Regions from separate parts of the Rhodovulum sulfidophilum DSM 1374 genome, predicted to be linked through region 1. Evidence: riboswitches for the same ligand, from Rfam matches in the RefSeq annotation. Region 1 holds a riboswitch; each other region holds the start of a gene.
What was found. A riboswitch is a leader RNA that binds a small molecule or an ion and turns the genes downstream of it on or off. The one in region 1 is predicted to bind cobalamin.
Positions count from the first base shown of each region.

Region 2: another riboswitch for cobalamin. It lies ahead of A6W98_RS07810 (ribonucleoside triphosphate reductase); the one in region 1 lies ahead of A6W98_RS01905 (ABC transporter substrate-binding protein).
Region 3: another riboswitch for cobalamin. It lies ahead of A6W98_RS19565 (5-methyltetrahydropteroyltriglutamate--homocysteine S-methyltransferase); the one in region 1 lies ahead of A6W98_RS01905 (ABC transporter substrate-binding protein).
Region 4: another riboswitch for cobalamin. It lies ahead of A6W98_RS19520 (BLUF domain-containing protein); the one in region 1 lies ahead of A6W98_RS01905 (ABC transporter substrate-binding protein).

Region 1 covers NZ_CP015418.1:371,180-378,990, reverse strand. The annotation lists gene prpC (bifunctional 2-methylcitrate synthase/citrate synthase) at 1-999, opposite strand, end outside; gene A6W98_RS01930 (MmgE/PrpD family protein) at 1,003-2,535, opposite strand; gene A6W98_RS01925 (acyl-CoA thioesterase) at 2,532-2,900, opposite strand; gene A6W98_RS01920 (pseudoazurin) at 3,351-3,815, opposite strand; gene A6W98_RS01915 (ABC transporter ATP-binding protein) at 3,831-4,592, opposite strand; gene A6W98_RS01910 (FecCD family ABC transporter permease) at 4,589-5,629, opposite strand; gene A6W98_RS01905 (ABC transporter substrate-binding protein) at 5,626-6,636, opposite strand; cobalamin riboswitch at 6,785-6,984, opposite strand; gene A6W98_RS01900 (DMT family transporter) at 7,506-7,811, opposite strand, start outside.
Region 2 covers NZ_CP015418.1:1,642,042-1,649,852, forward strand. The annotation lists gene A6W98_RS07795 (methyl-accepting chemotaxis protein) at 1-50, opposite strand, end outside; gene A6W98_RS07800 (anaerobic ribonucleoside-triphosphate reductase activating protein) at 213-833, opposite strand; partial or broken gene A6W98_RS07810 (ribonucleoside triphosphate reductase) at 826-3,036, opposite strand; cobalamin riboswitch at 3,129-3,322, opposite strand; gene dgt (dGTP triphosphohydrolase) at 3,551-4,915, shown strand; gene carB (carbamoyl-phosphate synthase large subunit) at 4,979-7,811, opposite strand, start outside.
Region 3 covers NZ_CP015419.1:95,256-103,066, forward strand. The annotation lists gene A6W98_RS19540 (metal ABC transporter permease) at 1-393, opposite strand, end outside; gene A6W98_RS19545 (metal ABC transporter permease) at 393-1,253, opposite strand; gene A6W98_RS19550 (manganese/iron ABC transporter ATP-binding protein) at 1,250-2,152, opposite strand; gene A6W98_RS19555 (metal ABC transporter substrate-binding protein) at 2,223-3,128, opposite strand; gene A6W98_RS19560 (Fur family transcriptional regulator) at 3,412-3,837, shown strand; cobalamin riboswitch at 3,932-4,129, shown strand; gene A6W98_RS19565 (5-methyltetrahydropteroyltriglutamate--homocysteine S-methyltransferase) at 4,260-5,393, shown strand; gene A6W98_RS19570 (Crp/Fnr family transcriptional regulator) at 5,752-6,444, opposite strand; gene A6W98_RS19575 (cupredoxin domain-containing protein) at 6,546-6,953, shown strand; gene A6W98_RS19580 (NnrS family protein) at 7,033-7,811, shown strand, end outside.
Region 4 covers NZ_CP015419.1:85,771-93,581, forward strand. The annotation lists gene A6W98_RS19510 (MFS transporter) at 1-1,006, opposite strand, end outside; gene A6W98_RS19515 (helix-turn-helix transcriptional regulator) at 1,191-2,201, shown strand; gene A6W98_RS19520 (BLUF domain-containing protein) at 2,533-3,606, opposite strand; cobalamin riboswitch at 3,711-3,922, opposite strand; gene A6W98_RS19525 (isocitrate lyase) at 4,016-5,635, opposite strand; gene aceB (malate synthase A) at 5,759-7,384, opposite strand; gene A6W98_RS19535 (helix-turn-helix domain-containing protein) at 7,539-7,811, shown strand, end outside.

The sequences.
Region 1 (7,811 bases):
CAGCTCGGTCGGCACGCCCAGCAGGTGGTAGGACACCGCCGAGAACCAGTCGAGATTGGGGAACATGCCCTTGGCATCGGCCATCACCTCCTCGATCCGCTCGGCGATGTCGAACCGCCGGGTCGCGCCCTCATGCTCGGCCAGATGCCGGGCCACGCGCTTGATGACCACGTTGCGCGGATCCGACACGGTATAGACCGGGTGGCCGAAGCCGATGATGACCTCCTTCGCGGCAACGCGGCGGCGGATATCCTCCTCGGCCTGGTCGGGCGTGGCATAGCGCTTCTGGATCTCGAAGGCGGCCTCGTTGGCGCCGCCATGCTTGGGGCCGCGCAGGGCGCCGATGGCCCCGGTGATCGCCGAATAGATATCCGCCCCGGTGCCCGCGATCGAGCGCGCGGTGAAGGTCGAGGCGTTGAACTCGTGCTCGGCATAAAGGATCAGGGTCGTGTGCATCGCGCGCACATGTTCCTGGCTGGGGGCCGCCCCGTGCAGCAGGTGCAGGAAATGCCCCGCCACGGTCTCGTCCTCGGTCTCGACCTCGATCCGGCGGCCGTTCCGGGCGTAATGCATCCAGTAAAGCAGCATCGAGCCCTGGACCGCGATCAGCCGGTCGGCGATGTCGCGCGCGGCGGCCGGGTTCTGGTCGGCGGGTTCGGGCAGCACGCATCCCAGGGCCGAGACGCCCGAGCGCAGCACATCCATCGGATGGGTCGCGGCCGGGATCGCCTCCAGCGTCTGGCGCACCGCCGCGGGCAGGCCGCGCAGCCGGCGAAGCTTGCCCTTGTAGGCGGTCAGCTCGGCGGTCGAGGGCAGGTGGCCGTGGATCAGAAGATGCGCGATCTCCTCGAAATCGCAGGCCTCCGCGATGTCGAGGATGTCATAGCCGCGGTAATGCAGGTCGTTGCCGGTCTGGCCGACGCTGCAAAGCGCCGTATTGCCTGCGACGATGCCCGAGAGGGCCACGGATTTCTTCGGTTTCCTGATGATGCCGGTCATGGATCAGCTCCGGTCGAAAAGGCCACGGGGACGCGGCGCGCCCAGCTTTTCGGGCGCGACGGTGAAATTCAGGATGCCAAGCCCGGCCTCGGGAATATCCGCGAGGTTCTCGGCGGCATTGAGGAAGCGGTCCTGCTCCTTCGGGTCGAGCACGCCCTCGGAGAGTGTCAGGAACTTCTTGACGTAATTGGGCCGCTCGAAGGGCCGGGCGCCATGCGGATGGGCATCGGCCAGCGCGATCTCGTCCTCGATCACCCGGCCGTTCTTCAGCGTCACCACCACGCGGCCGCCGAAGGCCTTCTCCTGCGGGTCGCGGCTGTGATAGCGGCGCGTCCATTCCGGGTCTTCCCGGGTCGAGATCCGGTGCCACAGATCGACCGTCGAGGGCCGCGCGGCGCGTTCTGGCGCATAGGATTTCTCGTGATGCCAGGCGCCGTCCTCGAGGGCCACGGCGAAGATGTACATGATCGAGTGATCCAGCGTCTCGCGGCTGGCTGTGGGGTCCATCTTCTGCGGGTCGTTCGCGCCCGTGCCGATCACGTAATGGGTGTGGTGGCTGGTATGGATCACGATGCTCTCGACCTGGCGCAGATCGCCGATCTCGCCACGCAGGCGGCGGGCAAGATCGATCAGTGCCTGGCTCTGGTATTCGGCCGAATGTTCCTTGGTATAGGTGTCGAGGATCGCGCGTTTCGGCGCGCCCTTGCCGGGCAGCGGCACCTCGTAGACGGCCTCGGGACCCGACAGCATCCAGGCGATGAAGCCGTCCTCGCCCTCCCAGGCCGGGCTGGGCGCGCCTTCGCCGCGCATCGCCCGGTCGACGGCCTCGATCGCCATCTTGCCGGCGAAGGCAGGCGCATAGGCCTTCCAGCTTGAAATCTCGCCCTTGCGCGATTGCCGTGTCGTCGTGGTGACATGCAGCGCCTGCTGGATCGCCTGATAGATCACCTCCTTGGGCAGGTTCAGCGCGGTGCCGATCCCGGCCGCGGCCGAGACGCCCAGATGCGCGATATGGTCGATCTTGTGTTCGTGCAGACAGATCGCCTTGACCAGATTGACCTGGATTTCATAGCCCGTCGCGATGCCGCGCAGCAGCGCCTGGCCCGACAGCCCGCAATGCTGGGCCACGGCGAGGATCGGCGGGATGTTGTCGCCGGGATGCGAATATTCCGCCGCCAGGAAGGTGTCGTGGAAGTCGAGCTCGCGCACCGCCACGCCATTGGCCCAGGCCGCCCATTCGGGCGACACGCGGGTGTCCTTGGGCATCCCGAAGACCGTCGCGCCGCGCTTGTAGGGATGGCACAGCGCCTGCGCCCGGGCCGAGGCCACCGGACGGCGCGCCACCGAGGCCGCCGCCACTGCCGCGTTGTCGATCACCCGGTTCACGATCATCTCGGCGGTGTCGTCGGGAACCGAAACCGGATCGGCGGCGAGCTCTGCCAGTTTCCAGGCCAGCTGCTCCTCGCGGGGCAGGGCCTCGGCCGATTTGTGCATGCGCAGCCGGTGCAGTTCAATCTGCGGTGCTCCGTCCTTCATTGGGTCTTCTCCTCCTTGGGGATGGCTATCGGGGTCGGGCGACCGTTCTCGTCGACCGCGACCATCTCGAAACGGCCGGTCATCGCCAGATGGCGCGCGCCGGTCGTCAGTGTCTCTGCCTCGCCCGTCACCTCGACGCTCATCGAGCTGCGCCCGATGCGGGTCACGACGGCGGTCAGCTCCAGCGCCTCGCCGGGCAGGACGGGGGTCCGGAAATCGATCTTCTCCGATCCCGCCATCACCACCGTGCGGCGGGCGCGGCGGCTGGCGACCAGGAAGGCGGCCTTGCTCATCATCGCGAGCCCCGCCCCCGCGAAGAGCGTGCCATGGGGGTTGACCGTCTCGGGAAAGATCAGCGCGGTCATCCGGGCGGATCCGGCCGCTACGCCTGTGTCCTGCGGTGATGACAGGGGCATTGTTTGCAACCTTTGCATTTCTCAGAAGCTCTCTTCGGCTTAGCCAGAGGGCTTAAGCCTGGGAAGGACTGAAAATGCGAAGGAATGCGAGCATATCGGTGCGATATGCGAAGGTTGCGAATTCCGGGGTGGCGTGAAGACGGCTGTTTCCGGTGGCAGGCTGCGGCCGCTCCGCGAGACCCGGGGGGCTTGGCCGCGCGGCCCGGCTATCTCGACCGGGTCGAGCGCAACCAGCGCCCGCTGGTGATGCAGGCGCTGCTGAAGATCAACGCGGTTTCACGCGATATGTTCGGGAAGGGAAACCGCTGTGCTGAATACGCGCGCGGCCCGCCTCTGCCTTTTCGGGCCGCAGGCCGGGGTCGCGCGCGGATCACGTCGGCGTTTTGCGCCGACGTGATGTCAGGGATGTGCCTCTGCCTGCTCGGAACCGGTGTCCTGGCGGGCGATGATCTCGCGCAGGCGCTTGTCGGCCCGCGTCGGAAGTCCGGCGGGCAGATCCGCCTCGGCCGCGGGCTGGGCGCCAACCTGGATCAGCATGACCATGCCCATCGCGAAATGCGGCGAACATTTGATCCCGTAGATGCCGGGCTCGGTCAGGGTGACCTCGATCTCTTCGTTGATCTGGCCCTTGAAGGGCTCTGCCCCGGCCGGGAGCATCTCGTCGATGGTGCCGGCATTATGGCCCGGCGCGGTGGGCAGGAACCGCACGGTATCGCCGGGCTCCATCACCAGATAATCCGGCTCGTAGACCATCGGCCCCGAGGCATTGCGGTTCAGCATCTTCACCTCGACCGTCTTTGCCGCCGCGAAGGGGGCGGAGAGGATCATGGCGGGCAACAGGACAGAGAGAGCAAGTCTTCGCATCGTTTGCGTCTTTCATCAGATAGGCTTGAAACGGAGAATGCGGACCCCGTCGGCGGGGTCCGTCAAAAGATGGGCCTCGACCCCGAACACCTTGCGCAGCAGGGGCGGGACGAGGATCTCGTCGGGCGGGCCGAGCGCGATCAGCTGCCCGTCCTGCAACACGGCCAGCCGGTCGCAGGCCATCGCCTCGTTGAGGTCGTGCAGCGCGGCGATGGTCGTCACCGGCAGCCCCTCGACCAGGGCCATGATCGACAGCCGCGAGCCGATATCGAGATGGTTGGTCGGTTCGTCGAGGATCAGCACCCCGGGCCGCTGCGCCAGCGCGCGGGCGATATGGACCCGCTGCCGCTCGCCGCCCGAAAGCGTATGCCAGTAGCGGGCGGCAAAATCCTGCATGCCGACCGCGACCAGCGCCGCCTCTACCGCGGCCTCGTCCTCGTCCGAGAACGGATGCAGGGCCGACAGCCAGGGCGTGCGGCCCAGTTCGACCGCGTCGCGGACGGTGATCCGCTCGGTCGTTTCGGCCTGCTGCTCGACCAGCGCCACGCGCTGCGCGACGTCGCGGCGGGGAAGGCGGCTCAGGGGCTGGCCCTCCAGCCGCACTTCGCCTTCGCTTGGTGCCCGGATGCCTGCCAGCATGCGCAGCAGGCTCGATTTTCCCGACCCGTTCGGACCGATCAGCCCGAACCTTTCGCCGCGCCTGACCGACAGGGTGACGTCAGAGACGATGGCCCGTCCCTGCACCCGCCAGCCAAGGCCTTCACCGCTCAGGATCATTTCCGGGCCCTCCCCCGGATCAGGATCGCCGCGAAGGCGGGCGCGCCGATCAGCGCGGTGATCACGCCGATGGGCAGCACCTGTCCCGGGATCAGGATGCGCGAGACGATATCCGCCGCGATCAGGAACACCGCCCCGGCCAGTGCCGAGGCCGGCACCAGCAGGCGGTGGCGCCCGCCGACGAGAAACCGCATCGCATGGGGGATCACCAGCCCGACAAAGCCGATGGCGCCGACCAGCGACACGATGAGCGCGGTGACCAGAGCCGCGGCCCCGATCAGCACCGCCTGCACCCGGCGCACGTTGATGCCGAGCGAGGCCGCGCTGTCCGCCCCGAAGGTGAAGGCGTCGAGGCTGCGCACATGCCAGAGACAGACCCCGAGCCCCAAGGCCGCGGCGGGGACGGCAACCAGGCTGTCCTGCCAGCGGGCACCGGAGAGATTTCCCAGAAGCCAGAACATGATGCCGCGGGCCTGTTCGGCATTGGCGGATTTCGCGATCAGGAAGGCGGTCATCGCGTTGAAGAGCTGTGCCCCGGCAATCCCTGCCAGAACGATCACGCCTGCCGCCTGCAGCCCGGTGCCGCCGCCCGCCGCGCGCGCCAGGGCCGCGACCATGACGAAGGCCAGCAGCGCCCCGGCGAAGGCGCCTGTCGAGAGCGAGAGCGCGCCCGCGCCGAACCCGGCGACGGTGACCGCGACCGCGCCGGTCGAGGCTCCGGCGGAAATCCCCAGCAGATAGGGATCGGCCAGCGCATTCCTCAGCAATGCCTGCAGCACGACACCCGACAGGGCGAGCCCCGCCCCGCAGGCGGCCGCCACCACCGCGCGGGCGAGGCGGTAGTTCCAGATGATGCCCTCATCGATCCGCGCGACCGGGTAGACGGTGCCGAACAGCTTGTTGCCCAGGACCTGAAGCACGGTCGAGGCGGGTATGCGGGTCTCGCCGATCGCGGTTCCGGCGATCAGCGCGGCCAGCAGCACCGGGGGTGCGATCCACCCCCAGTGCCAGCGGGCCCGACGGGCGCGCGACCTCATCCTTGCAGATCGAGTCCGGCCAGGGCCGCAGACAGTTCTTCCAGCCCGTAGACCGCCCGCACGGTCGCTTCCATCGCCTGGAGATCCATCACCACGATCCGGTTCTCGCGGACCGCCGTCATCTCTTTCGCGACCGGATCGGTGCGGAGAAACTCAAGCTTCTTCTCGACATCGTCGGCGGGGAAGCGGCGGCGGGTCATCTCGGCCAGCACGATCACCGTCGGATCGGCCTTGGCGATGCTTTCCCAGCCGACGGTGGGCCATTCCTCGTCGGAGGCCACCACATTCTCGATCCCGAGCTGTTGCATCATGTAGCCCGGCGCGCCCTTCCGCCCGGCCACATAGGGGTCGATGTCCATTTCGGCGGAGGAGTACCAGAACACCGCCGAGACCCCTTCGGGCAGATCCAGCGCCCGGGCATGTTCGATGGCCGCGGCCTCACGCGCCTTCAGCTCGTCGACCAGCTCGGCGCCGCGATCCTCGACATCGTAGATCCGCGCCAGTTCCTCGATCGACCGGTGGATCGAGGCGGTCGAGAACATCTCGCTCCGGGTGCCGTCCGAGCCGCGGCTGTTGTCCTTGCTTGCGCAGTCGCTGGGCAGCACATAGGTCGGCACGCCGATATCATGGAACATCTCGCGGGTGGCGACGATGCCCTGGGGGCCGACATGCCATTCATGTTGCACGGTCACCAGATCGGGCGTCTCGGCCGCCACGCTTTCAAAGCTGGGATCGTTGTCGGCCAGCCGCGGGATCCCGGCATTCAGCTCGGCGAATTGCGGCAGGACATTGGTGAACCAGACCGAGGTGCCCGTCACGGTGGGCCCGAGCCCCAGCAGGTAGAGGATCTCGGTCGTGGCCTGGCCGACGGTGACGGTGCGCGCGGGGGCGGCGTCGAAGGTCAGGGTCTGGCCGCAATTCTCCAGCGTCAGGGGATAGTCGGTGGCCTGGGCCGTGCCCGCGCAGACCAGAAGGGCCGCCGAAAGGAGGGCAGTCTTGGTGTTCATGGAAATTCTCCGGAAATTGGCTTCCGGGCCCCGGGGTTCGCGGGTCGGGCGGATGTCAGTTCTTTGGCTGGCGCAAGCTGCGCCTGGCTGAGCACGGCCGAAAGATCCGGGCATGAACATCGCTTTCCCCGGGCAACCCCGCCCGGTTGATAGTGGTTTCATGCCGGCAGGTCTCCTGACTGACGGGTCGTCCGCCGGTCCGGCCTTCCCAGGCAAATGCCCAGTGGCGTTGTCGGACCGTCGCTCGCCGCCTACAGTTGCGGGGGCAGTTTCGGTTCGCGGGCCAAATGGCCTGCGGCGAATTCCCTTTTAATTCCCAAGCGGGAAACCAGCGACCGAGCAGAGAGCATGAAAGCCCTATCGGGTCAACTGCCCGCCGGTCGCAGTCTGCGCGCCGGAAAACCTTACCTTGACAGGCATATAGCTTCTGATGCGTCGAGATGCCCCGGCCCCGAAGCGGCAGGGGGCGGAACGTTGCCAGCCCGGCGGCTTCCTTTGCATCTATGGCGCGGCATGGCAGGCTGGAAACGGTCAGGCGAGATGGGACCTGACGTCGGCATACGGTTCGCTTTGCCGGGCCGTTCGACGGCTGCCATACGGTGCCCGCCGCGGTGTTGAAAACCTGCCGCTTCGGCCCTGCCCGCGACCGCTGTTGCATCAATGCCCGCGCGGGCGGCAAGCCGGTCGGGGCGATCTGCGCCGAGGCGCTCGGGCGGCGAAAGGAGCGGAAGCGTCAGGCAACCCGCCCCGATGGCGATCCAACGGCCCGGCTTCCGGCCATCGCCCGCCTTATCCTTCTTGACCGCAGGATTGCCGGAACTTGCCGGTTAAAGCCGTTCAGAACTTGCGTAGACCACGCGCGCCGTGGGTCATTTCGGCTTTGCCGGACGGGCAATAAAGGCGCCGGTCAGGATCAATGGCCCTGCCAGCAGGAAGGCCAGGCCCGGCAGCTCGGCGAAAAAGGCAAAACCCAGCGCCACGGCCCACAGAACCGAAAGATATTCGAAGGGGGCAAGCGCCGAGGCATCGGCATGGCTGAAGGACAGCGTCATGAGGATATGGGCGATCCCGCCTGCCAGGCCGGTTCCGATCAACAGCAGGAGGGTTGCCGGACCGGGCCAGACCCAGCCCCAGGGCAGCGTCGCAAGGCCGATGAGGGCCGAGACCACGGCGAA
Region 2 (7,811 bases), 1.3 Mb from region 1:
ATCATCATGGTGAGACGCGGCCCGATTGGCATCTGCAGAATTCGTTTCATCGTCCCCTTGGCCTGTCTGTGCTGGAAGCTGCGACGCAGCGGCTGGGGGCATTGGGTCGCAAAGCCGCAAAGAATCCCTTACCCCGGTTGCGAAAGACCGGGGCCGCATGCAGGAAAACCCGTCGGATTTTATCCAGGCGGCAGTATGGCCGGGTATGGGTTTTACGGTGTCCGGCAGAGGGCGGGATCGGCGCAACCCTCGGCGCGAAACGGCTGTCGGCGCGCGGGCGGCAGGCCGAGCGCCGACAGATCGTCGTCCATCCGGGCCAGATCGGCAGCGCTCAGCAGGGCGGGATGAACCGTACAGCGCAGATCGGCGGCAACGCCGCTGTCGCGTAGCAGGCCGAGGCTTTCGCGCGCCTTTGCGCCGCTGCCGGGCGCGCCGGTGATCCGGTCATAGGCGTCGAAGGGGGCCTTGACGTCGAAACCGATCCAGTCGAGCAGCGGCAGGACGCGGGCGAAGCGCGCGGGATAGGCGCCGCCGGTATGCAACCCGGTGCGAAAGCCCATCGCCCGAAGCTCCGCAAGCGCCTCGGGCAGGCCCTTCTGCAACAAGGGTTCCCCGCCCGAGATCACCACGCCGTCGAGCAGCCCGCGCCGGCGGTCGAGAAAGGCCAGGACCGTGTCCCAGCCGATCCGGCCCGGCCCCGCCGCCAGCAGCTCGGTGTTGTGGCAATAGCGGCAGGCCCAGGGACAGCCCTGGCAGAAGACCGTCGCCACCAGTTCGCCCGGCCAGTCGACGCTCGAATGCCGGACCAGCCCGGAGATCGCAAGCTCAGCCAAGCTGTGCCTTCGCCTCGTCGAAATAGACCCGTTCGGCGGCCTCGCCCTTCTTGCCGGTATTGAAGGACGCCATCGGGCGGTGATAGCCCATCACCCTGGTCCAGACCTCGCAGCGGGTGCGCTCTTCGTCCGTCAGGACGATTTCGGCATCGCGGGTCGTCATGTCCTTGTCGATCATGGTCATCGGATCACTCCTTCAGCTGGCTTTCGCGCGCTTCGCCGCAATCAGCTCGGCGTCGCATTTGGGGCAGAATTCGTGCTCGCCCGCGAGATACCCGTGTTTCGGGCAGATCGAGAAGGTGGGCGTCACGGTGATATAGGGCAGGCGGAACGAGGACAGCGACCGGCGGACCAGCTTCTTGCAGGCCTCGGCCGAGGAGATCCGTTCGCCCATGTAAAGGTGCAGGACCGTGCCGCCGGTATAGCGGGCCTGCAGCGGCTCCTGATGTTCCAGCGCCTCGAACGGATCGGAGGTATACCCGACCGGAAGCTGGGTCGAGTTGGTGTAATAGGGCTGATCGTCGGTGCCCGCCTGCAGGATGCCCGGGAAGCGCTTGCGGTCCTCGCGGGCGAAGCGGTAGGTCGTGCCCTCGGCGGGCGTCGCCTCGAGATTGTACATGTGCCCGGTCTCTTCCTGGTATTCGACCATCCGGGCGCGCAGGTGGTCCATCAGCCGGATCGCAAGCCCCTGACCGGCCTCGGTCGAGATGTCCTCGCGGTCGTCGGTGAAGTTCCGGATCATCTCGTTCACGCCATTCACGCCCAGCGTCGAGAAATGGTTTCGGAGCGTGCCGAGATAGCGCTTGGTATAGGGGAAAAGCCCGGCCTCGATATGGCGCTCGATCACCTTGCGCTTGAGTTCCAGACTTGTGCGCGCGATAGCCGCCAGCCGGTCGAGCGCGGCCAGAAGCCCCGCCTCGTCGCCCTTGTGCAGATGGCCGAGCCGGGCGCAGTTGATGGTGACGACGCCAAGGCTGCCGGTCTGCTCGGCCGAGCCGAACAGCCCGTTGCCGCGTTTCAAGAGCTCGGTCAGGTCAAGCTGCAAGCGGCAGCACATCGACCGGACCATATGCGGCTCAAGCTCGGAATTCACGAAGTTCTGGAAATAGGGCAGCCCGTATTTCGCCGTCATCTCGAAGAGATAACCGGCATTTTCGCTCTCCCACGGAAAATCGGGAGTGATGTTGTAGGTCGGGATCGGGAAGGTGAAGACCCGACCCTTGGCATCGCCCGCGGTCATCACCTCCATATAGGCGCGGTTGATCATGTCCATCTCGGACTGCAACGCGCCATAGGCGAAATCGGCCTCGCGCCCGCCGATCACCGGCACCTGGTCCTTCAGGTCATCCGGGCAGGTCCAGTCGAAGGTCAGGTTGGTGAAGGGCGTCTGGGTGCCCCAGCGCGAGGGCACGTTGAGATTGTAGATGAATTCCTGCATCGCCTGACGGACGGCGGCGTAATCCAGCCCGTCGATCCGCACATAGGGCGCCAGATAGGTGTCGAACGAGCTGAAAGCCTGGGCGCCCGCCCATTCGTTCTGCAGAGTGCCGAGGAAATTGACGATCTGGCCGAGCGCGCTGGTCAGGTGCATCGGCGGACCGGATTCGATGCTGCCGGGCACCCCGTTCAGCCCCTCGCGCAACAGCGTCCTCAGCGACCAGCCCGCGCAATAGCCCGCGAACATGTCGAGATCGTGGATATGGATGTCGCCGTCGCGATGCGCCTGGCCGACTTCCGGCGGGTAGATATGGCTCAGCCAGTAATTCGCCGTCACCTTGCCCGAGGTGTTCAGGATCATGCCGCCCAGCGAATAGCCCTGATTGGCATTGGCATTCACCCGCCAGTCCGAGCGGTCGAGATATTCGTTGATCGAGCTTTCGACATCGACCAGCACCTGCCGGTCCTCGCGCAGCCGCGCATGCTGGGCGCGATAGACGGCGTAGGCGCGCACCGTCGCGATCCGGTTGGCGCCGATCAGGGCCTGTTCGACGGCATCCTGGATTTCCTCGATATCGGGCGTGCCATCCGCGTGGCGGAAGCTCAGCACCCGCACCACCTGGGCGGTGAGATGGGCGGCCTCCTCGGCGCCGAATTCGCCGGTGGCCTCGCCCGCACGGGCGATGGCCCGGGCGATCCGGCCGGCGTCGAAGGGAACGATCTGGCCGTCGCGGTTGGCGACGGAACGGGGCGAGGGGGCGGTCATGGCGGTTCGCTTTCGGTTCTGGTCAGGGGCGGCACGCAGGGAGGCACGCGGACCCGCCGGTCCGACGCACGCACCCGAGCCCACCGCTCGCGGTCGTTCGGTCCGCTCTGGCAGGTCTCCTGACTTCGCGGCTCGGACGCCCTGGCCCTCCTTCCCGGCGTCTTGCGCCAGTGGATCAAGGGGCCGCGGCTTGCCGCTGACAGTTGCGGGGGCAGTGCCGGACTCTCACCGGCTTCCCTCTTCGCCCACGGCGCAAACCGCGGGAACCAAAGCAACAGTATATTGATGTTTGCGGGGGCGTATTGTCAACATGTAGCGGGTGCGACCTTCGCGCACCCCCCGGGCCCTGTCATCGGGCCGGGTCACTGACAGTCGCGCGGCAATGCGGGATACGGGTCTCTTTGCCGGGGTCCTCGCACCGCCATCCCGGCTCTGGTGGGCGGGGTAGGCGATCGGCGCTGTCGCCGCAAGCTGAAGCCGCTATGCTGGCGCCGATCTGCCGGAGGGGAAAGCGATGGAACATATGGAATGGCAAGGGCTTCTGACGAAGGCTCGGCACGAGCAGCGCGAGCCTGCCCCGGATGAGGCCGAAACGCGCGCGGCGCGCGATAGGCGGCGTCCGGCGTTTCTGGCCGATCTCGACCGGGTGATCTTCTCGCAGCCGTTCCGGCGCCTGGCCAACAAGACCCAGGTGCATCCGCTTTACGAGAACGACCACCTGCATCACCGGATGATCCACAGCCTCGAGACCAGCAGCGTGGGCCGCTCGCTTGGGTTCGAGGTCGGGCAGGCGCTGGCCGCGAAGAGCATCCTGCTCGACGGCGCCGGGCACGACCTGTCCTATATCCTGCAGGCGGCCTGTGCCGCCCATGACATCGGCAACCCGCCCTTCGGCCATGCGGGCGAGGATGCGATTTCGGAATGGTTCGAGATGCGAAAGCCCTTCGGTGCGGATCTGAGTGAGGGCCAGCGCCGCGAGTTCGAGCATTTCGAGGGCAATGCCCAGGGCTTTCGGATCCTGACCCGGCTGGAGATGTCCCGGCGCGAGGGCGGCATGCGGCTGACCCACGCTGTTTTGGGGGCCTTCACGAAGTATCCCTGTCTCGCGCGCGACGGCGCGCTGGGTAAGGCGGCGCCCTATATCGGACGCAAGAAGTTCGGCGCCTTCGAGGCCGAGGCTGCGCATCTGGAGGAGATGGCGCGAAGCACCGGTCTGATCCCGCAGGACGGCGGCTGGGTGCGCCATCCGCTGGCCTTCCTGGTCGAGGCGGCCGACAATATCTGCTATAATATCCTCGATCTCGAGGACGCCTTCACCAGCGGCGTGCTGCCCTTCGGCGAGGTTGAGACGCTTCTGCGGGGACTGATCGAGAAAGATGTCCAGCGGGAGGAGGGGGCCGCCGATGCCCGGTACGACGCCGAACATGTGGGCAAGCTGCGGGCTGACGCCGTGGGCGCGCTGATCCGCGCCAGCGTCGCGGCCTTTCTCGATCACCATGACGAGATCCTGGCAGGCCGGTTCTCGACCGAGCTGACGGATGTCTTCGCGCTGAAAGAGGCCTTCGCGGCGATTTCCGAGGTCGCGAATGACCGGATCTTCCCCTCGTCGCGCAAGATCGAGCTGGAAGTGGCGGGGCGCGACCTGATCTTCGCGCTGCTCGACCGCTTCCATGCGGTGATCGAGGGGCTGGCCGATCACGGCTGGGATGCCGCGGCGATGGCCGAGAAGAAACCCTATCTGCGCAAGCTGGTCACCTCGGCCGGGATGGATCTGCGCGATGTCTGCGACCCCTATTCGGGGCTTCATGCCCTGACCGATTTCGTCTCGGGCATGACCGACCGCTATGCGGTGAAGATGGCGCGGCCGCTGGGGCTCTGAGCCCGAAAGACAGGACGCCCGGGCAGTGGCTGCCCGGGCGCCGGATCGTCAGGCGGCGGCGGATCAGCCCTGCAGGCTGCGCACCCCGATTTCGCCTTCCTCGCGCGATTTCATCGCCAGGGCGGCGGCATGGCAGCCCGCGGCGGTGGTGAAATAGGGGATGCGGTCCATCAGCGCGACATTCCGGATCGAGCGGCTGTCCTCGACCGCGCGGTTGCCCTCGGTGGTGTTCATCACCAGCTGCACCAGCCCGTCCTTCATCACGTCGACGATGGTGCGCCCGCCCTCATAGGCCTTGTTGACCAGCGTCGTCTCGATCCCGCTTTCGGCCAGGAACCGCGCGGTGCCGCGGGTCGCGAGAATGCCGAAGCCCAGATCGACGAGGATCTTGGCGGTTTCGACCAGCGCGGGCGTCTTGTCGGCCTCCTTGATCGACAGGAACACCTGCCCCTCGCGCGGGAGGTCGGTGCCCGCGCCCAGCTGGGCCTTGAGGAAGGCGCGCGGGAAGGACCGGTCCCAGCCCATGACCTCGCCGGTCGAGCGCATCTCGGGGCCCAGCAGCGTGTCGACGCCCGGGAAGCGGGCAAAGGGCATCACCGCCTCCTTGACCGAGAACCACGGCATGATCGGGTCGGCCAGCGACATCTGGTCGGCCAGCGGCAGCGGCGTGTCGGGGCTGGTATCGGCCGGGTAGGGTGCGCGCATCGGGAAAGCGCTCAGCTTCTCGCCCGCCATCAGCCGCGCCGCGATCGAGGCGATGGCGCTGTCGGTCGCCTTGGCGACGAAGGGCACGGTGCGCGAGGCGCGCGGGTTGACCTCGATCAGGTAGATCTCGCCATCCTTGACCGCGAATTGCACATTCATCAGCCCGACCACGCCCAGGCCCAGGGCCAGCGCCTCGGCCTGGCGGATCAGTTCGGCCACGATCTCTTCGGGCAGGCTGTGCGGCGGCAGGCAGCAGGCGCTGTCGCCGGAATGGACGCCCGCCTCCTCGATATGCTCCATGATGCCCGCGACATGGACCTTCTCGCCATCGCAGAGCGCGTCGACATCGACCTCGGTCGCGCCCGAGAGATAGCTGTCGAGCAGGACCGGCGACTTGCCGGAAACGACCACCGCCTCGTTGATGTAGCGTTCGAGCTGGGGCGTGTCGCGCACGATCTCCATGGCGCGGCCGCCCAGCACGTAGGAGGGCCGGATCACCAGCGGATAGCCGATTTCCTCGGCGGCCTTCATCGCCGCTTCGGCCGAGGCCGCGATGGCGTTCCTGGGCTGCTTGAGGTCGAGCTTGTTCACCAGCGCCTGGAACCGCTCGCGGTCTTCGGCAAGGTCGATGGCATCGGGCGTGGTCCCGAGGATCGGAATGCCCGCCGCTTCCAGATCGTTGGCCAGTTTCAGCGGCGTCTGGCCGCCGAACTGCACGATCACGCCATGCAGCGTGCCTGCCATCTTCTCGACCCGGAGGATCTCCATCACATGCTCGAAGGTCAGCGGCTCGAAATAGAGCCGGTCCGAGGTGTCGTAATCGGTCGAGACCGTTTCCGGGTTGCAGTTGATCATGATGGTCTCATACCCGGCCTCGGTCAGCGCGAAGCAGGCATGGCAGCAGCAATAGTCGAACTCGATCCCCTGACCGATCCGGTTCGGGCCACCGCCGAGGATGACCACCTTCTTGCGGGCCGAGGGACGGGCCTCGCATTCGGTCTCGTTCATCGCCGGGGATTCGTAGGTCGAGTACATGTAGGGCGTCTGCGCCTCGAATTCGGCGGCGCAGGTGTCGATCCGCTTGAAGACGGCATGGACCCCCAGATTGTCGCGCGCGCGGCGCACCTGACCCTCGTCGCGGCCGGTGAGCATGGCCAGACGCGCATCGGTGAAGCCCATCATCTTGAGATGCCGCAGCCCGTCTTCGGTGACCGGCAGACCCTCCTTGCGGATCTCGGCCTCGGTCTCGACGATCTCGCGGATGCGGGCCAGGAACCAGGGGTCGTAGCTGGTGGCGGCGTGGATCTCGTCATCGCTCAGCCCGTGGCGCATCGCCTGGGCCACGACCCGCAGACGGTCCGGGGTCTGCCGGGTCAGCGCGGCGACGATCTGGGCCGGGTCGGGCGCGCCGGGAATGTCGATCTCGTCAAAGCCGGTCAGGCCGGTTTCCAGCGAGGCCAGGGCCTTCTGCAGCGATTCGTGGATGGTGCGGCCGATGGCCATCGCCTCGCCCACTGATTTCATCGCCGTGGTCAGTTCCGGCTTGGAGCCCGGGAATTTCTCGAAGGCAAAGCGCGGGATCTTGGTCACGACATAGTCGATGGTCGGCTCGAAGCTCGCGGGCGTGACCTTGGTGATGTCGTTGTCCAGCTCGTCGAGGGTATAGCCCACCGCGAGCTTGGCCGCGATCTTGGCGATCGGGAAGCCGGTGGCCTTCGAGGCCAGCGCCGAGGAGCGCGACACCCGCGGGTTCATCTCGATCACGACCATGCGGCCGTCCTCGGGGTTGATCGCCCATTGCACGTTCGAGCCGCCGGTCTCGACCCCGATCTCGCGCAGCACGGCGATCGAGCCGTTGCGCATGATCTGGTATTCCTTGTCGGTCAGGGTCAGCGCCGGCGCGACGGTGATCGAGTCGCCGGTATGCACCCCCATCGGATCGACATTCTCGATCGCGCAGACGATGATGGCATTGTCCGCCTTGTCGCGGACCACCTCCATCTCGAATTCCTTCCAGCCCAGCAGGCTTTCGTCGATCAGGATCTGGCTGACCGGCGAGGCGTCGAGGCCGCTCTTGCAGTAATACTCGAATTCCTGCCGGTTATAGGCCACGCCGCCGCCGGTGCCGCCCAGCGTGAAGGCCGGGCGGATGATCGCCGGAAGACCCACATGCTCGAGCGCGGCCATGCAT
Region 3 (7,811 bases), on a different replicon from region 1:
ACCCACCCCCAGCATGTTGCCGAACAAGACGTGATCCAGATGCACATTGGTCCGGAGCGCGACGAACATCACGATCCCCAGACCGAACATGCCCGAGAACACCACGCCCATCACCGTGTCCTGCTTGATCCGGCTGTTCTCGGACAGGAACCCGGTGGCGACCGCGGTCAGCATCCCGGCCGCGAAGGCGCCCAGGATCAGCGGCAGCCCCGCGACATAGGCCAGCACGATGCCCGGCAGCACCGCGTGGCTGACCGCATCCCCCATCAGCGCCCAGCCCTTCAGCACCAGAAAGCAGGACAGAAGCGCCGTCGGCACCGAGACGATCAGGGCGATCGCGAAGGCGCTCTGCATGAAGCCGAACTGGAACGGCATCAGAAGCGTCTCGAGCATCACGCCGGCTCCTCTGTCAGGGCGGCGGCGGCCTTGCGGCGGGCGGCCAGCAGCCCGTGCTTGGGGGCCATCAGGAAGGTCGCCAGGAAGACAAGGGTCTGCAGCACCACGATCACGCCGCCGGTGGCGCCGTCGAGGAAGTAGCTGATATAGGCGCCCGCGAAGCTGGTCGAAGCACCGATGGCGACCGAGGTCAGGATCAGCCGCGGGAAGCGGTCGCAAAGCAGATAGGCCGTCGCGCCCGGCGTCACCACCATGGCGATCACCAGGAACGCCCCGACCGTCTGCATCGCCGCCACCACGCTGGCCGAGAGCAGCACGAAGAACACCGCCTTCAGGAGCCCCGGGCGCAGGCCGATGGAGCGCGCGTGGCTTTCATCGAAGAAGGTGACCATGAGGTCCTTCCATTTCAGCACCAGCACCGTCAGCGACACGATCCCGATGAGCGCCAGCTGCAGCGTGTCCCCGGGGGTGATCGCGAGGATGTTGCCCATGGTGATGGTCTGGATCGAGACCGACATCGGGTTGACCGAGGCCATGAACAGCCCGAGCCCGAAGAAGGCGGTGAAGATGATGCCGATGACGACATCGGTCTTGAGCCCGGATCGGTCCGACAGGAACAGCATCGCTCCCGCCGCCAGCCCGCCCGACAGGAAGGCGCCAAGCGCGAAGGGCAGCCCGAGGATGTAGGCCCCGGCCACCCCCGGCACCACGGAATGCGAGAGCGCATCGCCGATCAGCGACCATCCCTTCAGCATCAGGTAGCAGGACAGGAAGGCGCAGACGCCCCCGACCAGCGCCGAGACCCACATCGCGTTGGTCATGTAGCCATAGGCGAAAGGCTCCAGCAGCGCGCTCACTGGCTGCGCTCCGCCTTGCGGGTGCGCTCGCCATATTGCACCAGCGGGCGCTCGTCATCGGTGAAGATCGACACCTGCCGCATGTCGTCATCCTCGTGCAGATCGGGCCCGCCCAGGGTGAAATGGCGCAGAACGCCGCCGAAGGCCGCCTCGAGATTCGGGCGGGTGAAGGTGGTCTCGGTCGGGCCATGGGCCAGCACCGTGCCCTTCACCAGAATCGTGCGGTCGCAGAATTCCGGCACCGAGCCCAGATTATGGGTCGAGACCAGCATCACCCGGCCCTCCTGCTTCAGCGCGCGCAGAAGCGCGATGATCTGTTCCTCGGTCTTCACGTCGACGCCGGTGAAGGGCTCGTCGAGCAGGATCACCTGCCCGTCCTGGGCCAGCGCGCGGGCCAGGAAGACACGCTTTTTCTGGCCGCCCGACAGCTCGCCGATCTGGCGGTGGCGGAAATCGCGCATCCCCACCCGGCCGAGCGCGGCATCGACCGCCGCGCGGTCCGCCTTCGCGGGACGCCGCAGAAAGCCCATATGCCCGTAGCGGCCCATCATCACCACATCCTCGACCAGAACCGGGAAGGACCAGTCGACCTCCTCGGATTGCGGCACGTAGGAGATGAGGTTGCGGCGCAGCGCCTCCTTCACGCCGAGGCCCAGCAGGCGGATATCGCCCTGCGCCACCGGCACGAAGCCCATGATCGCCTTGAACAGCGTGGATTTCCCGGCGCCATTGACCCCGACAAGGGCGGTGACGGTGCCGCGCGGGATCCGGAACGAGGCATTCCTCAGCGCGGTATGGCCGTTGCGGTAGGTGACCGTCACCCCGCGCGCCTCGATGCCGCTGCCCGGATCCGCGGCGTCGGGCCGCGCCGCCCCGGTCTTCTGCAGCTCATCCTTCATGCTGTCCCTCCTGCCGGAAAGGCCCCACCGGATGTTGCGCACCGGAAGGGCCGTCTGCCCCACCGGGCGTCTAGTTCGTGGTCGCGCTCAGCCCGTCCGCCACGGTCTGCGACGTGACCCTCAGCAGGTCGAGATAACTCGGGACCGGCCCGCCCGGTTCCGAAAGGCTGTCGACATAGAGCACGCCGCCATAGCTGGCGCCGGTCTCGCGCGCGACCTGTTCGGCCGGGGCGGTGTTGACGGTGCTTTCGCAGAAGACCACCGGAACATGGTTCTGCCTCACCCCGTCGATCACCGCGCGCACCTGCTGCGGCGTCCCCATCTGATCGGCATTCATCGGCCAGAGATACAGCTCCTTCATCCCGAAATCGCGTGCCAGGTAGCTGAACGCGCCCTCGCAGGTGACCAGCCAGCGCTTCGCCTCGGGAATGGTCGCGATCTCGGCCTTCAGGGGCTCGAGCGTGGCGCGCAGCTCGTCCTTGTAGGCGCTGGCATTCCTGACATAGGTCGCGGCATTCCGGGGGTCGTGCTCGGCAAAGGCTTCGAGAATATTGTCGATATAGACAAGCGCATTGTCGAGCCCCATCCAGGCATGCGGGTTGGGTTTGCCCTGATAGGCGCCCTCGGCGATCGGGATCGGGTCGATGCCGTCGGTCAGCGTGACCGAAGGGACATCGCCGAGATGATCCAGGAACTGCTGGAACCAGAGCTCGAGGTTCAACCCGTTCGACAGGATCAGGTCGGCATCCTGCGCCCGGACGATGTCGCGCGGCGTCGGCTCGTAGCCGTGGATCTCGGCCCCCGGCTTGGTGATCGACACCACATCGGCCGCATCGCCCGCCACATGCCGGGCCATGTCGGCCAGAACCGTGAAGGTCGTCACCACCTTCATCCGGTCCTCGTCCGCAAGCGCAGGGCCCGCCATCAGCCCGGCCGTGGCCGCCATCCCCATCATGCGTGTCATCTTCAAGCTCATGGACCATCCTTTCCCTGTTCGAGCGATCGTCATGCATGGCCCCAGTTGCAAGCCAGTCGCAGATACAGATAGCAGATCCACCCCTTATTGCAACTCATTTGCAGATAGAGACCTCGCGAGAGGGCTGAACCCCGCGGCGCGCCTCTCGGGCCGTCGGACAAGACAGGGCAGGCTGTCGTCAAGACGGATGACCTTGACAGGCGTTCGTGCTATGGGATCGCTTCAGCCCGACCGGCCCGCTCCGATGTCGGGCACGCGACATCACGGACGGAGCGGACGCCCCATGACCAAAGCCAATCACGAGTCCCTGCTCGACATCTGTCGGCGGCACGGTCTGCGCATCACCGGGCAACGCCGGGTCATCCTCGAGGTGCTGGACGCGTCCGGGGATCATCCCGATGTCGAGGAACTGCACCGCCGGGTTGCCGCCATCGAGCCGGGGATCAACATCGCCACCGTCTACCGGACGATGAACAAGCTTGCCGAGAAGGGGCTGATCGAACGCCACATGTTCGAGGACGGACGCCTGCGCTACGAACCCGCGCCCGAACAGCATCACGACCATTTCATCAATCTCGAGACCGGCGAGGTGGTCGAATTCAGGTCCGACGAGATCGAGCGGCTTCAGGAAGAGATCGCCCGCAAGCACGGCTTCGAGATCGTCAGCCACAAGCTGGAACTCTATGTCAGGGCGCGCAAACCCCGCTGACCGGGCGGTCGCAGGGGCCGACCCTGCAGCTACCTCATTATTATCATGAAAACTTCTGACAGCGGGACGCATTGACAGTCGCGCGCCGCTCTCGCATCTCTGGCGCCGTTCAGGTGCCGGATCGATGTCCGGTTAAAAGGGAATCCGGGAAGGCCCGTCGGCCGGATCCGGAACTGCCCCCGCAACTGTAGGCGGACAGCCTGCCCGACATGCCACTGGCCGATCGCGCCGGGAAGGCCGGGCAAGGCGCTCATCCGCGAGTCAGGAAACCTGCCTGAACCGATCACCTGTTCCGGCCGCGTGGGGCGTGTCGGGAGCGGCTTTCCGCAAGGGTGGCACCGCCGCTCCGCGACGCGCGTCGTGGGGTTTCGTTTCCAGTTCCGGCGCGCGCCGAGCGCGGGCCGTTCGAAAGGCATGTCACGATGACGACCGAAGATACCTCCTCCTCCCTCCGCCCTGCGCTTCCCCGGGCAGATCATGTCGGCTCGCTGTTGCGTCCGCAGGCGATTGCCGGGGCCAGGATGCAGGGCCTGAAAGGCGCCGAGCTCCGCGCCGTCGAGGACCGCGAAATCGCCGCCCTGGTCGCGATGCAGAAGGAGGCCGGGCTCCGGGTCTTCACCGATGGCGAGGCTCGCCGCCAGTTCTGGCATTACGATTTCATGGGGATGCTGACCGGGCTGGACATGAAGCCCTCGACCCGCAGCCTGCCGTTCCAGACAAAGCACAAGACCCCGCCCATCGAGGCGCATCTGACCGGGCCGCTGAATTTCCCCGCCGATCACCCGATGCTGCGGCATTTCACCTATGTCAGGGATCTGGTGGCGCCGGGCGAGGGCATCGCCAAGATCTCGATCCCCGGCCCGTCGGCCTGCCATTACCGGATGGTTCCCGAGAATATCGAGCACAAGCCCTATCTGGATCAGGAGCTGATGTTCCATGACATCGCCGCGACCTACCGCAAGGCGGTGCACGCCTTCTACAAGGCCGGTTGCCGCTATCTGCAGCTGGACGACATCTTCTTCGCCTATCTCGGCGACGAGAAACAGCGCGAGGAGCGCCGCGCCATGGGCCAGGATCCCGACGAGCTGGTACGCAAATATGCCTGGATGCTGGAAGAGGCGATCAAGGATCGCCCGGCCGACATGGTGATCGGGATGCATATGTGCCGCGGCAATTTCCGGTCGTCGCATGTGGCCGAAGGCGGCTATCACGGCGCGGCCGATGCGATCTTCAACACCACCTCGGTCGACATCTACCTGATGGAATACGACACCGAGCGCGCCGGGGGGCTGGAACCTCTGGCCAGTCTGCCGAAGGGCCGCAAGCGGGTCATGCCCGGCTTCATCACCACCAAGACCGGCAAGCTGGAATCGCTGGACTGGATCAGGGCGAAATATGACGAGGCATCGAAATATGTCGATATCGACCAGCTCGGGGTCGCGCCCCAATGCGGGTTCGCCTCGACCGAGCACGGCAACGAGATCACCGAGGACGACCAGAAGCGCAAGCTGGAACTGGTGGTGAAGACCGCAGAGGCGATCTGGGGCGAAAGCTGAGGCAAGAGGCTGGCGGGGCGGCGCGTGAAGGCCCGTCCCGCCGCTCCCGGACCGGAGACAGGCCCCGTCTTGTCTCCTGCGGGCGCCCTTGCGCCGGGATCTTCCGGCAGGGTCCCGACCGGCCGGGGTGCGCCGCTCTCCGGCCGGGGCACCCACCCCCAAGGAAGACGCCGACAAGGCCTGGATCCGGAAAGCCGTCGCTCCGCCCGGCGCCTGGATCGCGAACAGGCCCGTCGCGACGAGAACATGCGCCGACGCCACCTTTCGCGACAGGTATCCGACCTCTTTCCCGGCCGGTTTCGTTCGGCGGCCGGGTCCGGGGCGCGGGGCCTGAGCCCATTCGCCCGGCGGTACGGCGTTACCGTCCCTCGCCGATCAGTTCCAGACGCCGCGGGTCGGTCACGGTGACATGGCGGCGGCGGCTGGCCACGATGCCCGCCTTTTCCCAGGCGCTCAGCAGGCGGCTGACGCTATGCAGCGTCGTGCCGGTCATCTCCGAAATGTCCTGCCGCGTCACCGGAAAGGCGATCTCGATCCCCTCCTGCCCCTTGCGGCCGGACTGGTCGATCAGCCGCAACAGGGCACCGGCCACGCGCTGCTCCACCTGTTGCGTGGCCATCTCGATGAGGCGCGCGTTCATCTCGCCGACACGGGTGCCGACGGTCCTGTAGCCCTCTTCGGCAAATCCGTCATAGCGGTCCACGAAGCCGTCCCAGAGGCTCATCGGCCAGGACAGGGTCAGACATTCCCGCGCGCAGACCGCCGTGGCGGGATAGGTCTCGCGCCGCAGCGCCCGGGCAATCCCGAAAAGCTGCCCCGACGGGATATGGAGCGCGGTCACCGCGTCGCCTTCGGCAGTGATGCGCATGACCCGGATCACGCCGTCCATCAGCAGGTGGAAGCGCTCCGCCGGATGCCCCTCGCGGAACACGGCCGCGCCCTCGTCAAAGCGCCGCGCGGTGGCCAGATCGAGGATCTCGCGGATCTGCCCCCGGTCGAGCCGCCGGAACGGGCCGACATGCTGCAACAGGCTTTCATCCAGTTTTCCGATCATGAACCGGCCCCGAGTTTGTCGAAACGCAACGAGGTCTGGCCCGCGATACCGCAAAAGGGAAGCCATGAAACGCATGTGACGGTGAAAGGAGGCATGCGATGCGACATCCGGTTGCCCTCCCCCTTGCCGCAGCCCCCACCGCCCGTGCCGCATCGGCGACCCCTCTTGATGTGAAGATGCCGGATCGCGGCAATGCCGGGGGGATGGTGTCGAAGCCCGCTTTCGGCGAGGCCCGGCAGGACGACACCATCCGCGTCGCCCCGACCGGGACGGCGCCGGATGCCCCCGGCATCGACGGCATGCTGCCCGCTGGCAGGGCGACCGTCGTCGGCGCCCCGGGCCGGAAGGTCGAGCCGGGCGTGACTGGCCCGGGCGTCTCTGGTGCCAAGGGCCCGACGCCCGCCGCGAGGGGCATGGCGCCACCCCGGATCGGCGGGCCCGCCCTGCCCCATCGCGGCAGGACGGCTGGCCCCTTCGGGGATCTCATGGCGCAGGTCGTGCAATAGCGGCGAAGGGGCCCCTGCACGGCCGCAAACCCGGGCGCAAACACCGGCGGCGGCCCTCCCATTCCGGAAAGGAAAGATCATGTCCACCATCCCGCGGCCTGCCCTCTTTTCCTACGGCTTCCGGCCGTTCTTCCTGCTGGCCGCGCTGTTCGCGGCGGCGGTGATCCCGCTCTGGCTGGCGGTCTGGGCGGGCCATGCCGCGCTGGCCGGCCCCTTCGGCCCGCGCGACTGGCATATTCACGAGATGCTGTTCGGCTATGTGCCCGCGGTTCTGGCGGGCTTTCTCTTTACCGCGATCCCGAACTGGACCGGGCGAATGCCCAGACGGGGCCTTCCGCTGGTGGCGCTGAGCGGGCTGTGGCTGCTGGCGCGGCTGGCCGTCGCGGGAGCGCTCGCCCTGCCCGCCTGGGCGGTGATGGCGCTCGACCTGTCCTTCCTGCTGTCGGTGGCGGCGATCAGCGTGGTCGAGATCGTGGCGGGACGTAACTGGCGCAACCTTGCGGTGATCGTGCCGGTGGGACTGTTGGCCGCCGCAAACGCGACCTTCCACCTCGAGGCGATGACGCGGGGCGCGGCCGATATCGGCATGCGCGCGGGCTTTGCCTGCATCCTCTTCCTGATCCTGCTGATCGGCGGGCGGATCGTGCCCAGCTTCACCCGGAACTGGCTGAGCCGTCAGGGGCCCGGCCCCCTGCCCGCGCCGTTCGGCCGGTTCGACCGGCTGGCGCTGATGGCAAGTGCCGCGGTCCTGGTCCTCTGGTCCCTCGCACCCGGCCTTCCCGGTCTGTCTGCCGCCCTTGCCGGACTGGCGGGGCTGCATCTGGCGCGGCTGGCGCGCTGGAGGGGCTGGCGCTGCGG
Region 4 (7,811 bases), on a different replicon from region 1:
CGAGGCTCTGCAGCAAGGCGAAATCGGTCGCGACCTGAGCCGGCGCGCACCAGTTCATCATCTCGGCATAAAGCGCCACGAAGGACACGGCCGTCAGCGCGGACAGGCCCAGCTGCAGCGCCGCGAGTTGCCAGAGCGCACCGGGCGCCACAGCCCAGACGGCAAGCCCCACGCAGCATGTCCCGATCCCGCCGCCCGCTGCCAGCAGCACCGGGCGCGGGCCGAAGCGGCGGCACAGCACCGTTCCGGCCGCCGCCGCGATCAGCCCCACCGCCATGCCGCCCGCGCCGCGCAGCCAGCCGATGAACTCCATCGAGAAACCGGCATCGACCAGCATCGGGCCGGTCATGGCCAGCCCCAGCCGCACCCCGCCCTGCCACAGCAACAGCAATCCCGCGCCGCGCATCAGGACCGGGTTCTTCAGGCTGAGAAGCGGCGAAGGGGGCCTTGCCGCCGGTTCGGGCCGACCGATCCGCAGCGCGCGCACCGGCAGCGTCAAAAGCAGCATCGCGACCGCGAGGAAGATCATCGAGATCTCCCATCCCAGCCGGGCATAGATCCACAGCCACAGCCCGCCGCCGATCAGGAAGCCCGCATAGCCTCCGACGGTGCTTGCGCCGCTGGCCAGCGACCGCGTCCGGCGGGTGGTGGCATGCACGCCCGCGGCATCGGTGGCGATGTCCTGCGTGGCCGCCAGGACCGCCATCGCGAAGACCACCGGCAACAGCGCGCCCAGATGGTGTTCCGGCGCGAAGGCGGCACCGATCAGGAAGCACAGGCACAACAGGCCCTGGCAGGTCAGGATCCACCGGCGCGGCGTGGCGAAGCGGTCGACCAGCGGCGACCAGAAGACCTTGAGCACCCAGGGAATGAACAGGAGCGACAACAGCCCGATCCGGTCCAGCCCCACGCCCGCATCGCGCAGCACCACGGGCAAGGCGCTTTGCACCATGCTGCCGGTGATGGATTGCGCGGCATAAAGCCCGACAAGGGCAAGTGCCGGCATCCATATCGGCCGGATCGGTGGTGTCGCTGGTCGCACGGTTCTGGCCGTCCCCGGAATAGCCTGGTTTTCGGTCGCCTGGTTTTCGGCGGAGTATCAGGGGACTATGCCGGGGGGGAGTAGTTGACTATTGTGATCAGGTACTCCGATAATGGGATCGGACTTTTATTTTCCGGGAACCGTCAGGATGGGCCTTCAGATCGAGACACGCCAGCTCGCGCATGCCGAACCGCATGAGGTGGCGGTTCTGGGACCGCAGCCCCTGTCCTCGTCCTTCGGCGGCATGCCCGAAAGCGGCAGCTACCGCATTCTCGGTCTGCGCAAGGGCGTGACGATCTCGCTTTTCGATATCGAGACCGGCACCGGCATGGCAGCGGACATGCATACCGCCCCCTGTGTCGCGCTGAGCCTGCTGTTCGAGGCGGCCGGGACCGGCTGGATCACCGAAGGCGAAGGGCAATTCGGCCCGATCCCGCTGCGCCCCGGCATCTACTGCATGATCGCCCCGGCAGGCGCCACCGGGCAGGACCGGTTCAAACCCTCCTCGCGCCTGCGCGGCATCGACATCCGGCTTGAACCGTCCTTCTGGTCGGCGCTTGGCGGCCCGTCCTCGATCGACGCCCTCGGGGCCGGGCATCCCCATGCGGCGATGGCAAGCCCCTCGGTCTGGGTCGGCCTGTTGCCCCTGACACCGCGCCTGATGGCCGACGCCCAGGCCCTGTTCCGCTCGGGCATGTCCGGCACCGCCGATCTGACCGTCGAGGCCCGCTCGCTCTACATCATCGACGAGGCGATCCGTGCCCTTGCCGCCGGGGTCAACATGGCCACCGCGATCGCTCCGGCGCCGCTCCTGGCGCGCGACAGGCGGGCGGTGCAAAGGGTGATCGCGCTGATGGAAGGCGATCTCGGCCGCGCCTGGACGGTCCCCGAGCTTGCGCAGGCGGCGGGCATTTCCCACAATCGCCTCAAGCAGAGCTTCCGGGCCGAGACCGGCTGCGCGGTCTACGCGTTCCTGCAGGAACGCCGCCTCGGCGAAGCCCGCAGATTGCTGCTGGAGGGCAAGGGCTCGGTGACGGATGTCGCGCTTTCCGTCGGATATGGCAGCCTGAGCCATTTCACGGCCCTGTTCCGGCGGCGCTTCGGGCAAACCCCATCGGATGTGCTTTCGCTGTCGAAAACGGCGCGCCGCACCGGGTAGCGACCGGAAAGACCGGGCGTCGGAGCAGCTCTTTCTTCAGCTCGGTGCCCGGCGATCGCGAGGCGCGCGCCCGGACGGGATCGGCCCGGGGATCCCGGACATCCACGCGCCGTGCCTCCCGAGGCAGCCGAGATGACAGCGATCCCGGCCAAGCGGCTCTGGCAGCCTGCCAATAGCGGGCCCGAACCCCGCAGGAGAAGGCCCCGCCCGCCAATCTCGTGGCAGCAGCGTGAGGCCCCGGGTCAGAGCGCGTCCTGCCGAAACGGGGCCGCGCAGAACATGTCCCGCGCCACCCTTCGGGGTTTCCGCAACGCGCCCGGCAGGCCCGGGATCACACCCTCTGGCGGGTGCGGAGGGCGGGGTCGGCAGCGGGGTCGGCTCCCGTGGGCAGCTGCTGGGCCAGAAAGGCAAGCCGGTGCGACCAGTCGCAAAGCGGGCCGGCATCGCGGCCGCCCAGCAGGACCGTCCGCCCGGGCATCCGCGCGGACAGACGTTCGGCCAGCGCCGCCCCGCGCATGGCATCCTTCGTGCCGATGCCGACACGCCCGGCATAGACGATGACCGGACAGCTGCCGGTCTCTCCGACAGCGTCGTCGAGTGCCGCGCCCGAGGCCCAGGGCACCATACGGACGGAATATCCGGCCTGTCGCAACAGATCGGTCTTGGCAATGGCCCCGGCGATTTCCGTGCAGCCATAAGGCGCAAGGACAAGAACCCGCCCCTTCGGCGCAAGCGAGGTGGCGGGTCGGCCGGCCCGCAGCAGAAGCCGGTTCAGGCGTACGGTCGCCAGCGTCACCTCGAAGCCCGAAAGCGCGCTGGCATGCCAGGCTGCGGCCAGCGCGGCGCAAAGCGCGTCGACGAAGCCCGCCCGCGCCGACAGCGTTTCCAGGGCCGAGGGCGGCAGGTCGGGCACCGCCTCCTCGGGCGCCCGGGCAAGGTCGCGGACGAAGCCGTCCGCCAGGTCGCGCCAGTCCGCCTCGCCGCCGCATTCCTCGCGGTAGAGCGCAGCGGCCCGGTCGAAGGCAAGCGCGGCGGTCGCCGCATCGAAATCCGCCCTGTCGGCCAGCGGCCCCGAGGGCGGGGCAAGCCGCATCGGCCAGCCCGCGAAGCGGCGTTCATCGGTCGCGCCGGCGCTGAGGATCTGCATCTCGCCGTGGCGCGGGTCGGTCCGGATCGCCGAGGCCAGCGACAGGACCGTCCGTGCCGGACCCTCCAGCCATTGCAGGAACCAGCCCCGCTCGAACAGCAGGACCCCGGTCACGTTCCGGTCGCGGTTTCGCAAGGCGTCCTCGGCGGCCATGGCCCCGGCGGAGGCAAGGTCACATCCGGGATGGGCGCGGCTCTTGTAGGCGATCCGGAACAGACGCCCCTCGGCGGTTCCGTCTTTCGGGCTTTCTTTCAGCATCCCCACGGCCTCAATTGCAGGCACGGGGCCAGGGGCAAGGCAGCGGATACGGGCCGCAAGGGCATCCCGGTCCGACACCGTGTCCTCCGGGGCACCCCGCCCGTTTCAACACCAAGCGGATGGCAGGTCTCCTGGCTTGCGGGTCGCCGCGGTTCCGGGCCTTCCCGGGCATCGCCCAGTGGCATCTTCCAGAACCGCTCGCCGCTTACAGTTGCGGGGGCAGCCGCGGCCTTGGGGAGATCCCCCGCACCGCATTCCCTTTTCAGTCATGCTCCCTGCAGGCGAGAGCATGCGCACCATCCGTCGCAATGGTAGACAAAGCCGCGGCTCCTGTCGAAGAAATCCGTGGCCTCCACCAGGGAATGCGGCCGCGCGAAATGCGCGCAGCCGCGTCCCGGGGCAGCGGCGCCTATTCGGCCGCGAACTGGTTCATGGTATTGGCCGAGCCGCCCGCCTTGAGGGCACGTTCGCCGCCGACCATCTCCTTGAACGTGTCGCCCAGATCCGAGCCGACCTCGTGCTGGTGCCGGACCGCCGAGATGCCGCGCCGGATTTCCTCGCGCTGGACGGTCGCGACATAGGCCAGCATCCTGTCCTCGCCGAAATAGCCGCGGGACAGCTCGTCCATCGCCTTGGCGGTCAGGTGGAAGGTCGGCAGGGTGATGAGGTTGTGGAACACCCCCGCCCGGGTCGAGATGTCGGTCTGGAAGGCCCTCAGCCGGGCATCGGCCTCGCGTCCCAGATCGGTCTCGTCATAATCGGGCTTCATCAGCTCGTTGCCGTCCGGATAGCTGTCCTCGGAAATCGTGCCCTCGGCCAGCCATTGCGCGCGGACCTGCTTGCGCAGGTTCAGCGTCCAGTTGAAAGAGGGAGAGTTGTTGTAGGTCAGCTTGGCATCCGGCACCGCCGCCCGGATCTCGCTCACCATCGAGGCGATCTCGTCGACATTGGGGGTGTCGGTCTCGATCCACAACAGATCGGCGCCGCCCTGGGTCAGCGAGGCGATGCAATCCTCGACCACCCGCGCCCGCCCGGTGCCTTCCATGAAGGGGAACAGCCCGTTGGGCAGCCGCGCGGGGCGCATGAATTCGCCGTCGCGGTAAAGCGCCAGCTCGCCCTCGCGGATCGGGTTCTCCTCGGTGATCGGCTCGGTCTTCAGCCATTTGATGTACTGGCTGGCCAGATCGCCCGGCGCGCGGCTGACCGGCACCTTCTGGGTCAGGCCCGCGCCGAGGCTGTCGGTCCGGGCCACGATGACGCCATCGTCGACGCCCAGCTCCTCGAAGGCCAGACGGCAGGCGCGCAGCTTCTCGATGAAATCCTCGCGCGGGACCGTGACCTTGCCGTCCTGGTGGCCGCATTGCTTGGCATCCGAGACCTGGTTCTCGATCTGCAGGCAGCAGGCGCCGGCCTTGATCAGCTCCTTGGCCAGCAGGTAGGTCGCGTGCTCGTTGCCGAAGCCCGCATCGATATCGGCGATGATCGGCACGACATGGGATTCGAAACCGTCGATGGCCTCGATGGCGGCGGCCTCGGCCGCCGTGTCGCCCGCCGTCCGCGCCGCATCGAGGGTCTTGAACAGATCGTTCAGCGCCACCTCGTCGGCCTGGCGCAGCGAGGTGTAGATCTCCTGGATCAACTCGGCGACGGCGGTCTTTTCATGCATCGACTGGTCGGGCAGATGGCCCCAGCGGTTGCGGAGCCCCGCCACCATCCAGCCCGACAGGTAGACATAGACGCCCCTGGCCGAGCCGCGCAGCCGCTTGACCGACTTGATCATCTGCTGCGCGTGAAAGCCCGACCAACAGCCCAGCGACTGGGTCGAATTGCGCGGGTCCGCGTCATAGGCGGCCATGTCCGCGCGCATCACCGAGGCCATCTCGCGGGCGATGTCCAGATGGGTGGCATAGGTGTTCTGCAGCTTCAGCTGCACGATGTCATCGACCGAGACCCCACTGGACGAACGACCGGAGGGGTAACGGGACAGGACGTCCGAACGAAGCTCCGAATAGGTCTTTCTCTGGCTCATGGCTTTTCCTTTCAACGTGATCGGTCACGGGGTCGCAGGGCGCGGGGCTGGCCGGCGCGGTGGGGGCGGGGCATTCCTCCGGCAGCGGGCCGCCGAAGGGGGAGAGGATGCGGATCGGGTCCATCAGTCGAGCGCGTTCAGAACGGCATAGGCCGGGGTGGTGATGAAATCGGGCAGGTTTTCGGCCGTCGCCGCCTCCTGAAAGATACGCGCGGCCGAGGCGTAATGGCCGCGGTGGAACCCGCCCGGTCCCGTCCGGCCGAGGATCGCGGCGATCTCTTCCTGCACCAGCGCGTCGAGCCAGGTGGCATCCATCCGCCGCTCGGTGCCGTCCCGGGCCGCGACCCGGGCGCCGTGGCGGATCCACTGCCAGATCTGGGCACGGCTGATCTCGGCGGTGGCGGCATCCTCCATCAGGTTCATGATCGGCACCGCGCCGCGCCCCGACAGCCACTGCGCCAGATATTCGATGGCAACCGAGATATTGGTGCGGACCCCCTCCTCGGTGATCCTGCCCTCATGGGGGCGCAGCAGCATCTCGGGCAGAAGCCGGTATTCCTGGCGCGGCGTGCGGATCTGGTTCGGGCCGGGCATCTCGGCGTCGAAAACCGCCATCGCGACCGGCACCAGATCCGGGTGGGCGACCCAGGTGCCGTCATGGCCCAGCCGCACCTCGCGCAGCTTGTCGGCCCGGACCCTGGCAAGGGCCGCCTCATTGGCCTCGGGGTCATTCCTGACCGGGATCTGCGCGGCCATGCCGCCCATCGCGTGAACGCCGCGGCGGTGGCAGACCTTGACCAGCCGCGCGGCATAGGCGGCAAGGAAGGCCTCGTCCATGATGACCTCTGCCCGGTCCGGCAGAACATAGTCGGCATGCGCGCGCAGCGTCTTGATATAGCTGAAGATATAATCCCAGCGGCCGCAGTTCAGCCCGGCGATGTGGTCGCGCAGCTCCCAGATGATCTCGTCCATCTCGAAGGCCGCGGGCAGGGTCTCGATCAGCACCGTCGCCTTGATCGTGCCCCTGGGCAGACCGACCCTGTCCTGGGCGAATTCGAAGACCGAGTTCCAGAAGGCCGCCTCGCGGTGGCTCTCGATCTTGGGCAGGTAGTAGAACGGCCCGCGCCCGGTCGCGGCCAGCGCGCGCCCGCAATGAAACAGCGTCAGCCCGAAATCGAACAGCGCCGCCGAGACCGGACGGCCGGCCAGCAGCACATTGGCCTCTTCCATATGCAGCCCGCGGGGGCGCGCGATCAGCAGCGCCGGGTTTTCGCCCACCCGGTAGGACTTGCCGGTCTTCGGATCGTCATGGATCAGCGTGCCGTCGCGATAGTCCAGCATGTTGGCATGGCCCGCGACGATATTCGCGAAACTGGGCGCGGTCGCATCCTCGAAATCGGCCATGAAGACCCTGGCGCCGGAATTCAGCGCGTTGATCATCATCTTGCGATCGACGGGACCGGTGATCTCGACCCGCCGGTCGGCCAGCGCCTCGGGCACCGGCGCGGCCTGCCAGACCCCCTGCCGGATCGCCTGGGTCTCCTCGAGGTAATCGGGCAGACGGCCGTTGTCATTGCGTTCCTGCCGGCGTTGGCGGGCGATCATCAGCGCATGCAGGTTCATCCCGAACCGGCGCTGCAACGCGGCGATGAACTCCAGCGCCTCGGCGGTCAGGACGCGCTCGGCCCCCGGCGCCTCGCGCAGGACAAGTGGCGTGGATGCTGTTGGAACATGGTGGTCGAGAGACATCGCGGGCACCTTTCCCTGGCTGTATGCGGCCGTATCCGACCTCTGATGTCACTCTAGTAATGTCATGCCGCATGTGCATCATGGCGCGATAGGAATAAGGTCATGTTGTCGGTGTTGTCAGCGCGGTCGCGCGTGTCTTGTAAGGTTTGTCACAATGGCGAAACGCGGGGAAAAGCTGGTCATCGGCCAGCGGCTGAAGGTGCTTCGGAAATCGCTGGGCCTGACCCAGGCGCAGATGGCGGCCGAGCTGGGGATCTCGCCCAGCTACATCACCCTGATCGAGACCGATCAGCGCCCGGCCTCGGCGCGGCTGCTGATGCGGCTGGCCGAGGTCTACGACCTGAACGTCTCGGAACTGGCGCCCGGGATCGATGCGCAACTGGCCTCGGATTTCGCGGCCGCGCTGAAGGACCCGGCGCTCGAAGCC